Regions from separate parts of the Burkholderia arboris genome, predicted to be linked through region 1. Evidence: predicted binding sites of a transcription regulator. Region 1 holds the regulator's gene; each other region holds the start of a gene.
What was found. Region 1 encodes FNR, which switches genes on or off when oxygen is low (the NO sensors DNR and NnrR bind a similar motif). Its sites were predicted from a motif close to TTGATNNNNATCAA; they were not measured.
Positions count from the first base shown of each region.

Region 1 (3,330 bases):
TGCCGGTCGCGCACGGTCGATGCGCGTACCCACGCAACGCATCACGTCGCTGCGTGCATCTGCGCTCCGCCGCCGGCGCGAACAGCGGCATCGATCCAGCCACGCGCCACATCTCGCGCGGTGCAGCATGCGCCGCGCGCATGGCCGTTCGCCGCTGCAACAGACGCGATGCGACCACGCGACCCGACGGGCACCTCGCTGCAAAGTCCCCGCCGTTGGTTTACTCTGCCTCGCAGCATTGCGCATTGCCCAGCCTGATCGGCCATCCGGCCGACTTCGTTTCAACCCGCCACTCGGAGACACTATGTACAAGCGTATTCTGGTTGCCGTCGACGGCAGCGACACGTCCCGCCATGCGTTCGATGCAGCACTGGCGCTCGCGAAAGCGCACGGCGCCGAGCTGCAGCCGTTCTACGTCGTCGAGAACGCCGCGATCTACTACAACGTGCCCGGCTACGATCCTTCCGTGCTGCGCGATCAGCTCGTCGCACAGGGCAACGAACTCGCTCGGGATTTCTCGAAGCTGATGCAGGCAGCCGGCGTGAAGGGCGAAACGCGGCTGAACGAAGCGACGTCGCTCAACGATGTCTCGTCGCTGATCCTCGACGGCGCAACAGCGTTCGGCGCCGATCTGCTCGTGCTCGGCACGCACGGCCGCCGCGGGTTCCGCCGGCTCGTGCTCGGCAGCATCGCCGAACAATGCGTGCGGCACGCGACGCTGCCCGTGCTGTTGATTCCGGCGGCCGCGAACGTCGACGAACAGGCCGCCTGAACGCCATCCGGCAGGCGCCACCGGTCGCGACGTTTTGTCACCCGACAGCGGCAACTTGCGGTGGGACAATGATTCCGTCGATTCAACGCCGGAGTAAACGATCATGCTGACGCCCGTCGCCACACGTCCCGCCGCCACGCCTCATGCCGGTAGCTGGGCTCCTCGCCAGGCCGCGCACTGCTCGTCGTGCGCAATGCGGCACCTGTGCATGCCGCAGGGCCTGGCACCTGAAGCACTCAGTCGCCTCGAGTCGGTCATCTGCGCAGCGCGCCCCGTGAAGCGCGGTGAAGCGCTGTTCCGCGAAGGCGACGCATTCGACAACCTGTATGCCGTGCGCTCGGGTTCGCTGAAAACCGTCGCGACGCGCCATGACGGCCGCGAACAAGTCACGGGCCTGCATCTTGCCGGTGAAGCGCTCGGCCTCGACGGCATCTGCGACGATGCCCATCCGCGCACCGCGGTCGCGCTGGAAGACAGCTCCGTCTGCGTGATCCCGTACAGCGCGCTGAAGACCCTGTGCTCGGAAGCCGGCTCGATGCAGCTGCGCATGCACAAGCTGATGAGCGAACAGATCGTGCGCGAAACGTCGCAAACGATGCTGCTCGGTTCGCTGAATGCCGAAGAGCGCGTCGCCGCGTTCCTGCTCGACGTCTCGTCGCGTTACCTGAAGCGCGGGTACTCGCCGTCGGAATTCAACCTGCGGATGACGCGCGAAGACATCGGCAGCTATCTCGGCATGACGCTCGAAACGGTCAGCCGCACGCTGTCCAAGTTCCAGAAGCGCGGCCTGATCGAAATGCAGGGCCGCCACGTGCAGATCGTCGACTTCGACGGCCTGCATCAGGTCTGATCCTGCGCGGCGCGCGCGGTTCGCGCGCCGCCTGCATCGCATCCCGAATCAATCGAGAAACAGTGCGGCGCGCGTCTTCAGCGCCGCGCTGAAATCGTCGAGCCAGCCGATCGACAGACGCCAGCTCTGCCAGTAGAGATCGATGTCGATGGTCCGCCCGCGCGACATGTCCACGAGCTCACCCGCCGCCAGTTGGCGATCGACCATCCGGTCCGGGCACATCCCCCATCCCAACCCCGTTTCGCATGCGCGCAGATAGCCTGCGACGTGCGGTATCCAGTGCTGCGGCGGATCGAGATCCGCGCGCGTCACGCGCCGGATGAAACGCGCCTGCAGCCCGTCCTTCGGATTGAACATCACGCACGGCGCGCGGCGCAGCGCATCGCGCGTGATGCCCGCACCGAAATAGCGTTCGTAAAACGCCGGCGAGCACACCGCGCGATAGCGGATCCGCCCGAGCCGCTCCGACCGGCATCCCTGGATCGGCTCCGCCTGCGCGGTCACCGCGCCCTGCACGCTGCCGTCGCGAATGCGCGACGCCGTGTAATCCTGGTCGTCGATCACGAGGTCGAGCAATGTCTCGCGCTCCGTGCAAAACGGCCCGACCGCATCGATGAACCACGTCGCGACGCTGTCGTCGTTGACGGCCACGCGCAACGTCGGCCATGCACTCGCGATCTGGCCCGGCAGCGCCGGCATCCGGCCGCCCAGTTCGGCTTCCAGCAGTTGCACGCGCTCGGTGTGCCGGCACAGCAGCGCGCCCGACGTCGTCGCGACGCACGGCTGCCCGCGCTTGACGAGCACGCTGCCAACCCGTTCCTCCAGCAGCTTCACGCGCTGCGACACGGCCGACGGCGTGACATTCAGCTCCTTGGCCGCCCGCTCGAACGAACCGTGCCGGATCACGGCTGCGAGGGCATCGAGCAACGCGTAGTCGAGCATTAGATTTCCTTAATCTGCATTAGGTGATTTAGCTTCTCTTATCTTCATGCTGACCGCAGACTAGCGCTACCCGATTCATTCGTCTACTGCTTCTAACGCTGCCCATCATCATGAACTGGCTCGCTTTCTCCCACGGCGCCGCCCTGTGCGGATCGCTCATCGTCACCATCGGCGCACAGAATGCGTTCGTGCTCCGTCAGGGCATCATGCGCTCGCATGTCGGCAAGATCGTGCTGCTGTGCGCGGCGTCCGACATGATCCTGATCGGCGCGGGGGTCGGCGGCGCATCGGTACTCGTCGAGCGCTATCCGGCCTTCGTTCACGCGGTGCTGTATGTCGGCCTCGCCTATCTCGCGTGGTTCGGCATCAATGCGCTGCGCCGTGCGTTCAAGCCGGGCCACGAAACGCTCGACGTGCGCGGCGACGCGGTCGCGCCGCCGCCGCAGAGCGGGCTCTCGATCGTGCTGATGACCCTCGCGTTCACGTGGCTCAACCCGCACGTCTATCTCGACACGTTCCTGCTGATCGGCACGGCCGGCGCGCGCGAGCCGGAAGGCGCGCGGCTCGCGTTCGCGATCGGCGCGATGACGGTCAGCGTCGTGTGGTTCCTCGGGCTCGGATACGGGGCGCGATTGCTGGCGCCGTGGTTCCGCAAGGCGATGGCGTGGCGCGTGCTGGATGGTGCGATCGGCAGCATGGTGCTGTTTCTCGCGGCGGTGCAGTTGCGGTAGGGAAAGGGGTGTCGCGGCAGATCCGGTCTGCCGCG
Region 1 covers NZ_CP109822.1:400,136-403,465, reverse strand. Annotated here, with positions in the region: gene OHZ10_RS18970 (hypothetical protein) at 1-142, opposite strand, end outside; gene OHZ10_RS18965 (universal stress protein) at 305-772, shown strand; gene fnr (fumarate/nitrate reduction transcriptional regulator Fnr) at 876-1,622, shown strand; gene OHZ10_RS18955 (LysR family transcriptional regulator ArgP) at 1,671-2,564, opposite strand; gene OHZ10_RS18950 (LysE/ArgO family amino acid transporter) at 2,675-3,295, shown strand.

Region 2 (3,330 bases), on a different replicon from region 1:
TGGGCGAATCGTTCCGGCTGGTCGATCCGGGCGGCAAGGCGTCGCTCGGCCGTTTCCCGTACGTGCTGGACGTGGAGAACGAATATCTGGCATGCGGCTATTCGGACGCGAACGGCTACACCTACTACGCACAATCGCGCACGCCGCGGAACGTCAATCTTTACGTCGGCATGCTGGAAAAAGCGGCCGACACCGACTGGTGCGCGGGTCCGGGCCTGACCATCGCGAACAGCGCGAACGAACCCGGCACGCCGGACCTGTACACGCAGTACCTCGGCACGCTGGTCACCAACAGCGACCGGATCAGCGGCGAGTTGCGGCAGCAGATCGTCGCGAAGCTGCTGTCGCTCGCGATCGCCGAACGCGACGCAAGCCGCGTGGCTGCCGTGCTCGATCTCGACACGATTCCGGACGATCGCCTGAACGATATCGGCTACCGGCTCGTCGATGCGGGCGTGGAGGTCGATCGCGGGCTCGCAATGATCGACACGCATCTCGCGAAGTCGCCCGACGATGCGTATGCGCTCGACAGCAAGGGCTGGGCGCTATATCGCCTCGGCCGCAACGACGAGGCGCTCACGTGGTTCGACCGCTCGATCGCGATCTTCGCGAAGGACGACGACGGCGACGCGCGCGAAGCCCATGCGACCGGGCTGACGCACAAGGGTGAAGTGCTGTGGAAACTGGGGCGCCGGGATGAAGCGCGCGATGCGTTCGCGCAGGCGCAGAAGCTTCAGCCGAAGAACGCGGAGCTGGCGGAAACGCTGAAGCGGCTGGACGTGCAGGCGAGCCCGGACAGCGCGGCGGCGCCCGGTGCGAGCGGCACGTAATCTCGACGGAAGCGGTGATCGTCAGGGCAACGACGGTCACTGCTGACAGGGATCGTCACGGGACAGCATATAGACGTGCCCCGACGCGTTCGCCATCGCATGACCGTTGGCCACAAAGCGCTGCTTCGTGTTCGACATCATCGCAACGACGACTTTCGACTGATCGATGCCCGGCTGCCCCATCAGCTATGTTGTCGTTCTTCGAGCACGATAGTGCCTGCACGCGTTCCCTCAAGGAAAGACGCAGCCTCCCCGCGTCATTCCTCGCCTTTCGCGCCCGGATTGAGCATCACGACGAAGCCGCCCACACCGACGATCAATGCGATCGCGCCGCCACGCAGCGCCATCGCTTCGTCGAACAGCAGCCCCGTTACGACGGCCATCATCCCCACGAGCGACACGAACACGGCGATCGCCGCGACGACGATGCGGTACTGGCGGCGGATCATCGCTCGAGCGCCGCGTTACGCCGCAGCCGCGGCCGCCGCTTCGTCGGCATCGTCGCCGCGAATCAGCAGCACCGGGCACTTGGAGCCGCGCACGAAGCGCTCGGCGACGCTGCCGAGCAGCACGCGCCGGATCCCGCGCCGCCCGTGCGTGCCGACCACCGCGAGATCGATCCCGTGCTCCTTCACGTAGCGCTGCAGGCGCTCCGCGATGTCCTCGCCGATGCTCTCGGTCTCGACGAGTTCGGCTTCGCCTTTCGCGCCGGCCAGCGCGACGATCTGTTCGGCTTCACGCAGCACCTTGCGCCCGTCGTCGCGGATTTCCTCGACGAGCGCGTGCGGATCGAAACGTCCCGCGTACGTGAACAGCACCGACTTGTCGACCACATACACGACGCTGACGTGCGTGTCGCTCGCCAGCGCCACTTTCACGGCCTCGGCAAGCGCCTGTTTCGACGAAGCACTGCCGTCGACGGCCACCATGATCTTCTTGTACATGCGAACCTCGCTGGGGTGAACTGCCGCGCGCCCTGTCGCGCGCGGCCATGTCACCATCATCGGCCGACGGCGGGCCCGGATGTTGACGACGATCAAGCCGGCGGGCGTCCGGCCTGCGACCGGACGACGCACGCGCCGGGCACCGGGCGCCACGCATCGACGCCCGCGCCCGTCCCGTCATCGCGCGTGCGGCGCGCGGTACTTGTGCCGGTCGAACCCGCTGTCGCGCAACCAGGCACCGGCGACCGCGTCCACGTCCTGTCCGGCGAACGGCAGCACCGTGTCGGGCTGCGCACCGTGGCGATAGTTCGGCCCGGCGAACTCGGAATCCGCCGCATAACCGAAGTACGCGTTGCCGCTCCACACGATGTTCGCGTAGCTGCCTTGCGCATTCTTCGTCCGGTAGATCGCGCCGCTATCCGAAGCGTTGTAGAAGCGGTTGCCCGTCACCTGGAACGCGTTCGCATAGCTGAGGTTCTCGACGATCGGCGTCACCAGCCCCGGCGTACGCGTGATCACGACGTTGTCGCGCACCACGGAATCGGCCGATCCCGCCGCCGAGACGATCCGCCGCTTGTCGTTCAGGCTCAGGTTGTTTTCGACGATTGCCCCCGTCTCCTGCGCCGTGTGACCCAGGCCGTCGGAACCGCATCCGCAGAACAGCATCAGCCCGCCGTCGTTGTCGTGGCTGAAGTTCGCAGCCACGCGCGTGTTGCGCGTGCCGAGATCCGCGTCGAACGCCATCCCGTCGCCGGCTTCGATGTTGTTCTGCAACCGCACGCCGTTGACTTCGTTGTACTGGAACAGCGCATCGTCGGTGTTGATCGCCCACGCGCCGGCGCTGTTGCCCGGTGCGCGCATCCAGATGTCGTACAGGTGGTTCGCCTCGACCTTCGGCGCGGTTGCCGTGCGCACGATGATGCCGTCGCCGCCGACGTTGTGGATCAGGTTGTTGCGCAGCACGACGCGCGTCATCGGGAAGTAGTCCGACGCCGCCTGCGTGGCCGGATTCGTCAGGTAGGCCGGATTGCCCTTGTACGGCGGATAGTCGCCGCACGGCGCACCGCCTTCGCGGCACATCCACGCGGAGCGCGTCGACAGTGCGACCGCATCGACGGCGTAGATTTCGCTGTTCTCGACCGCGATGTCGTCGAAGTTGGTCGGCTTCTCCTTCGTGCCGACGACTTCGTTGTCGCGCGTCACCTCGAACAGCATCCCGCCGGTCGTCTTGTACGAGCCGACCGTATTGCCGGCGACATCCTTCAGATAGCCGCGAACGTGATGCACGTACACGTCGTCGACATGGTAGTGGCTGCCCGTGCCGTAATCCTCGAGCCGCACGTACAGCCCGAGGCGGCCGCCGACGGTCGTCGCATCGTTGGTCAGTTCCAGCGAACGGATCTCCCAGTACTGCGTGTTGTACAGATAGATCGCCGCGCGGTTCACGGTCGGGTTGTCCGTCTTGCACAGCGAGTAATAGCCGCTGAATCCGTTGGGCGTCTTGTGCTGCTCGGTGATCGACTGGTCGGGGTCGGCCGTCGTATCCGCACAGCCGG
Region 2 covers NZ_CP109823.1:580,176-583,505, forward strand. Annotated here, with positions in the region: gene OHZ10_RS35250 (tetratricopeptide repeat protein) at 1-830, shown strand, start outside; gene OHZ10_RS35255 (hypothetical protein) at 867-1,013, opposite strand; gene OHZ10_RS35260 (DUF2964 family protein) at 1,088-1,279, opposite strand; gene OHZ10_RS35265 (universal stress protein) at 1,295-1,774, opposite strand; gene OHZ10_RS35270 (hypothetical protein) at 1,952-3,330, opposite strand, start outside.
Region 2: the regulator FNR is predicted to act here: its motif matches at 1,857-1,870, upstream of OHZ10_RS35265 (universal stress protein).

Region 3 (3,330 bases), 1.6 Mb from region 1:
ACGCCCGTCACGCCGAACTGGTCGACGTGCTTCGCGTGCGCGGCGCGGAACCGCTCGGGGATGAAGCGCGACAGCGGCGCACCGATCGCTTCCATCGCGGACACGCCGAACACCTGCTCGGCCATCGGATTGAAGATCACGACCGTCTGCTTCTCGTCGATCGTGATGATCGCTTCCATCGACGAACGGATGATGCCCATCATCCGCGCCTCGTTGAGGATGCCGCGGCTGCTCGCGCCGGCATCGGCGGCCGCGCCGGCGCGGCCGCGCACCAGCGCATGGACGAGCACCGCGAATGCGATCGACGCGATCAGCCCCGCGCCGAGCACGGTGCCGGCCGCGCGCTGCGCGCCGGTCGCGCTCGGGCGGCCGTCGGCGGAATAGGCGAGCGTCAGCACGGTGCCGCCGAAATTCAGCACGTCGGTGCGCCGCAGCAGGTCGGGCGATGCCGACGCCTCGTCGGTCGTCGTCTCGAGGCTGCCGATTACGCGCGAATCGCCGCCTGCGGTCATCCACAGGTCGATCCCGCGTTCCGCGTCGAGCGCGCGCTCCACCAGCCGCCGCGGGCTCAGCGCCGCGAACAGCACGCCGTCGGCACCGGCCTCGCGCGTGCCGGACGGCGTGGCGGCCGCGCGCGGCGACGTGGTCACGGGCAGGAACAGCGTAAGGGTGCGTGCGTCGCGCGAGGTATCGTCGTCGACCGGGTGGACGCCGAGCGCGATGTCGCTGGTCTGCAGCGCGCGCGTCAGCGGCGCCGCGTCGGACGCGCCGAAGCGGACGACCGGCGAGTTCGACGCGGGCGCGCTGAGCGCCGCGGCCGCGAGCGGACCGGGCGGCAACGGCTTCGCGCCGGCGAGGGCGCTGCGGGTGGCGGGCGACAGCGGTGCATAGCCGATCTGACGGACCGGCGAGCGGCCGCTGTCGAGATCGAGCGTCTCCGCATAGCGGCGCCATTGCTCGGGCGTCATGTCCGGGACGAGGCCGAACGCGCCGCGCGCGCCTTCGAGCACGGCGACGCCGGCCTGCAACTCGTGGCGCAGCATCGCGGTCACGTGCGTCGTGCGGCGTTCGAAACGCGTACGGACGGCGCCTTGCCACTGCTCGCGCACCAGCAGCGCAACGCCGAGCGACAGCACGGCGCCGGCGCACAGCGCAACGACGCCGGCCGCGAGCGGCTGGCGTAACATGATCTGGAGGCGCGTGGGCCCTCGGGCGTCACGCGTCGGGGTTCCACTGGCGGTCATTCGATGGCCATTCTGTTGTTCGGGCTGCCCGGGGCACTCGGGCAGCGCGGCAAAACCGGGGAAAACTCGCACCGGCTGCGTGCAACGACTATTTTCAAGATGAAATTGTGCGCGTTTTACACGTTTTTTGTAATGGGGTCAGCAGAAATTGCGGCAAATGGCGTGAAGCAGCGGGCGCGCCGGCCGCGCTTGACGCGCATCAACGCGCGCGTCGGCACGTGGGGCAGACTGTTCGGCAGGCGAGCCGGCATCGGGCCGGCTTGCGGTAACGGGCCGCCGTGGCGCCAGGCGCGACGCGTGCCCGGTCGGAGGGACGGACCATGTACAAGCGGATTTTCGTCGGGCTCGACGGCAGCCCGAGCGCGCGTCTCGCGCTGAACGAGGCGATCCGGATCGCGGCGGCGTCCGGCGGTGAAGTGACCTGCGCGTATGTTGTCGAACATCGGCCGCAACTCGTCGATGTGGACGCAGGTTTCGCGGCCGAGCGCGACGGCGATGCGGCCGCGACCGATGCCGCGACGCCGGTGCTCGACGATGCGAAAGCGGTGCTCGCGCAGCAGCATGTGCAGGGCACCGTGCGCGCGCTCGATGCGTACGGCGAGGACGTCGCGACGGTGCTGATGCGCACGGCGGCCGAAGCCGACGCCGACCTGATCGTGATGGGCACCAGCGGGCGGCACGGCCTGCGCCGGCTGTTGCTCGGCAGCGTCGCGGAATCGCTGCTGCGGGCGGCCGACCGGCCCGTGTTGCTGGTGCGGCACGGCGAGCCGGGCGCGACGGCGGCCGCGTAGCCGTATGCGGTACGCGTCGATGCATGCACTGCCCGAGCAGGACGCAGCTGTATGCACTTGTGCCGCACATCTGCCCGATGAAACACGCGAAGCGCTGGCCGGCGCTTCGCGCGCAAGCGCGGCTGTCGCCGTTGTCGCAGCTGTCGCAGCGCGCCGGAAGCGGGCGCCGCGAACCCGCCCGCAGGACCGGGATTGCACGCGCGAGGTTGCATCCCTGCATGCAGTTCTGGCAGCATCGGCCGGTGTCCGCTTGTTCGCCGCGTGCATGGCCGCGGCGATCGACGCAGGGGCATCCGGCTGGAACCGGTCGCACGGGTAATGAACCGGGCCGGCCGCCGGATGCCGGTTTCCTACCTTACCGACGTCATCCGCCATGCCGATTTCCGCCACCGACCTGATTCGCCAGTTCGACCTGCAGCCGCATCCCGAAGGCGGCTATTTCCGTGAAACCTACCGCGCGGCCGATCCGGTCGTGCGTCCGGCCGACGGCGCGCCACGCGCTGCGTCGACCGCGATCTACTACCTGTTGTGCGACGGCGCGTATTCGTCGTGGCACCGGATCCGTTCCGACGAAGTCTGGCATTTCTACGCGGGCGACCCGATCGAAGTGTGGGTGCTCGACGAGCGCGACGGGCTGACGATCCACCGGCTCGGCAACCCGCTCACGCATCCGGGCACCGTGTTCCAGGCGGTCGTGCCGGCCGGCAGCTGGTTCGGTGCGCGTTGCGCGTCGCCGGAGCATGTTGCGCTCGTCGGCTGCACGGTTGCGCCGGGGTTCGAGTTCTCGGAATTCGAGCTGGCGGATGCGGCCGCGCTGGCCGCCGCGTTTCCCGACTACGCGGAGCATGTCGCCCGGCTCGCGCCGCGTCCCGACGTGTGACTGTCACGGAAGTGCCGCCATCGGCGCAAAGCCCGCGCCGATGGCCGGTGTTCCGCGCGATCGCGGCCAAACCCGTTTAGAATGCGCGTGATGCACCGGTCGGTCGCGGACGTGCCGCGGCGGCCGTTGCGCAGCCGTCCGACGGCCTCGTCGCGCGGCCCGCATGTCTTCCAGGAGCGCCGCCGTGTGGCACTTTCCGATTGCTATTCCATCGTCGCTCGGCCCATGGGCCGTGTTCGCGAGCGTGTTGATCACGCAGCTCGGCGTGCCGGTGCCGGCCGTACCGATGCTGATTCTCGGCGGCACGATGGCGGCAATGGGGCAGGCATCCTGGGTCAGCATGTTCGCGGCGGCGATCGGCGCGACGATGCTGGCCGATTCGCTGTGGTTCTTCATGGGCCGCACGCGCGGCCGG
Region 3 covers NZ_CP109822.1:2,017,618-2,020,947, forward strand. Annotated here, with positions in the region: gene OHZ10_RS26385 (PAS domain S-box protein) at 1-1,244, opposite strand, end outside; gene OHZ10_RS26390 (universal stress protein) at 1,565-2,035, shown strand; gene OHZ10_RS26395 (cupin domain-containing protein) at 2,409-2,915, shown strand; gene OHZ10_RS26400 (DedA family protein/thiosulfate sulfurtransferase GlpE) at 3,100-3,330, shown strand, end outside.
Region 3: the regulator FNR is predicted to act here: its motif matches at 1,434-1,447, upstream of OHZ10_RS26390 (universal stress protein).

Region 4 (3,330 bases), on a different replicon from region 1:
ATCGGCCACCGCGCTGATCGCCTCATGCTGGCCGACCACGCGCTCGTGCAGCTTTTCCTCGATGTGCAACAGCTTCTCGCGCTCGCCCTGCATCATCCGCGACACGGGAATCCCCGTCGAACGCGACACGACTTCCGCGATTTCCTCGGCGCCGACCTGCGTGCGCAACAGGCGCGGACGCGTCGGGTTGTGCTGCTCCTGCTCTTCGGCCTGCGTGACCTGCTTCAGCTGCGCCTCGAGCTGCGGCAGCTTGCCGTACTGCAGCTCGGCAACCTTCTCCAGCTTGCCGTCACGCTGCAGCCGCGCGATGTCCGCACGCACCTTCTCGATCTCTTCCTTGAGCTGGGCGCTGCCCTGCACCGCGGCCTTCTCGGCGGTCCAGATCTCTTCCAGGTCCGCATACTCGCGGCCAAGGCGATCGATCTCTTCCTCGATCAGCTGCAGGCGCTTCTGCGACGCTTCGTCCTGCTCCTTCTTCACGGCTTCGCGCTCGATCTTCAGCTGGATCAGACGACGGTCGAGCTTGTCCATCTCTTCGGGCTTCGAATCGATTTCCATCTTGATCTTCGAAGCGGCTTCGTCGATCAGGTCGATGGCCTTGTCGGGCAGGAAGCGGTCGGTGATGTAGCGGTGCGACAGCTCGGCCGCGGCGACGATCGCCGGATCGGTGATGTCGACGCCGTGGTGCAGTTCGTACTTCTCCTGCAGCCCGCGCAGGATCGCGATCGTCGCCTCGACGCTCGGCTCGTCGACGAGCACCTTCTGGAAGCGGCGCTCGAGCGCGGCGTCCTTCTCGATGTACTTGCGGTATTCGTCGAGCGTGGTCGCGCCGATACAGTGCAGCTCGCCGCGCGACAGCGCCGGCTTCAGCATGTTGCCCGCATCCATCGCGCCTTCGGCCTTGCCCGCGCCGACCATCGTGTGGATTTCGTCGATGAAGACGATCGTCTGGCCTTCGTCCTTCGCGATGTCGCTGAGCACCGCCTTCAGGCGCTCCTCGAATTCGCCGCGGTACTTCGCACCGGCGAGCAGCGCGGCCATGTCGAGCGACAGCACGCGCTTGCCCTTCAGCGTCTCCGGCACCTCGCCGTTGACGATCCGTTGCGCGAGCCCTTCGACGATCGCGGTCTTGCCGACGCCCGGCTCGCCGATCAGCACCGGGTTGTTCTTCGTGCGGCGCTGCAGGATCTGGATCGAGCGGCGGATTTCGTCGTCGCGGCCGATCACCGGGTCGAGCTTGCCCGCACGGGCGCGCTCGGTCAGGTCGACCGTGTATTTCTTCAGCGCTTCGCGCTGGCTTTCCGCGTCCTGGCTGTGCACCTGCGAGCCGCCGCGCACCGCGGCGATCGCGGCTTCGAGCGCCTTGCGCGTGAGGCCGTGCTGACGCGCGAGCTTGCCGGCCTCGCCCTTGTCGTCGGACGCGGCGAGCAGGAACATTTCGCTCGCGATGAACGTGTCGTTGAGCTTCTGCGCTTCCTTGTCGGCCTGATTCAGCAGCCCGGCCAGTTCACGGCCGATCTGGATGTCGCCGCCCGTGCCCGTCACTTGCGGCAGGCGCGAAATGGCTTCGTTCAGCGCGCCTTGCAGCGCCTGCACGTGAACACCCGCGCGCGACATCAGCGAGCGGGCGGAACCGTCGTGCTGCGCGACCAGCGCCGCGAGGACGTGAACGGGTTCGATGTATTGATTGTCGCGGCCTGCCGCGAGGCTTTGCGCGTCCGCGAGTGCTTCCTGGAACTTGGTGGTGAGCTTGTCGATTCTCATTTAGTCGAGACCTCCAATTTTCGATTAACACCAAGATGAGGATGGTTATGCGGCTTTCAAGCGAAATTCGGGTTGATTCAGCGCAAAAATTGCTGGATAGACTGGAAGTGGCCCGGGGACGGGCCGCGGTCGGCGCGCGGGGCGCGGCTCCCGCGTGTCAGTGCGTCTTGGACGGCGGTTCGGCGACTGCCGGCGCTTCGTCCGGCGACGTTGCGGCACGCACGAGCGCGACCGGACGGATGCCGAGCAGCGCCACGAGCGGCGACGCGGGCTCGGCCAGTTCGCCGAGCGTGTGACGATCGAGTTCGGCGAAAAAGGCATCGCGCGCGGCCGCCAGCACGCCCTTCAGCCGGCACTGCGGCTCGATCACGCAGCCGCGCGAGTCGCTGCCGTCAGCCGAAAAGCAGCCGACCAGCGCAAAGTCGTTCTCGGTCGCACGCACGACCTCGCCGACCGTCAGTTGCAGCGATTCGGGGAACAGCCGCAGCCCGCCATTGCGGCCGCGCACAGTGTCGACCCATCCCAGCTCGCCGAGCTGCTGCACGACTTTCATCAGATGGTTCTTCGAGATACCGTAGGCATCCGAGATCTCCTGGATCGTCGCGAGCCCCTCGCCGCGCACGGCAAGGTACAGCATCACGCGCAGCGAATAGTCGGTGTAGTCAGTGAGTCTCATGGGCGAATACGGAAATGATCGATCGTGCCCCGATAACGTGAACCGGGCCGACCGCGATGCGCGCAGGGCCGGCTGACGGCCCCGTTCCGCCACCCCGGGTTGCCGGGATCGCGTGCGCGCAATAAGATGCGTGACAGTTACACGTTTTTCAGGGGGTATTGGACGCTATTCTGCGTCAAAATCCGACCGGCGTCCTCCCCGATCACCACGCTACCGCCCGTCGCCGCCCCGATCTACCCGCCCTTTTTGCCATGACTGCCCTGCCTGCCTCGCCCGAAACCGCACCGGCGCGCCCTCGCGACGCCGAGCCGACCGAAGACAACATCCGCGAACTCGTCTACGCGTTCTACGATCGCGTGCGCGCCGATCCGCTACTGGGGCCCGTGTTCGACGCGAAGCTGGCCGGCCGCTGGGACGACCACCTGCCGAAGATGGTGACGTTCTGGTCGAGCCTCGTGCTCGGCACCAAGGGGTATCGCGGCAACGTGCAGCAGGCGCATCAGCCGCTCGACGGGATCGAGCCGGCCCATTTCAGCCGCTGGCTGGCGCTGTTCCTGAAGACCGTCGAGACGCGCTACGCGCCGCCCGCGGCGATCCGCTTCATGGAGCCCGCACTGCGGATCGCGCAGAGCCTGCAGTTGAGCCGGTTCGGCTGGGACTATCAGATTCCGCCCGAGCAGCAGGCGCTGCTCGACGCGATCGCGCCGCGCCGCCGCGACGCGGGGGACGATCCGCACGCGCCGCCGTCGCGCGCCCGCGGCGAACCGTTTCCGACGAAGATCATCGGGCGCAGCATCGATCCGGACGCGTAACCGACGGCGATACGCGACGCCCGGCGGCAACGCCACCTGCGGCACATGGCCGCACCGCCTGCCCGGATGCCGCGCTCA
Region 4 covers NZ_CP109821.1:2,109,728-2,113,057, forward strand. Annotated here, with positions in the region: gene clpB (ATP-dependent chaperone ClpB) at 1-1,764, opposite strand, end outside; gene OHZ10_RS09900 (Rrf2 family transcriptional regulator) at 1,922-2,440, opposite strand; gene OHZ10_RS09905 (group III truncated hemoglobin) at 2,692-3,252, shown strand; gene OHZ10_RS09910 (molybdenum cofactor biosynthesis protein MoaE) at 3,328-3,330, opposite strand, start outside.
Region 4: the regulator FNR is predicted to act here: its motif matches at 1,837-1,850, upstream of clpB (ATP-dependent chaperone ClpB).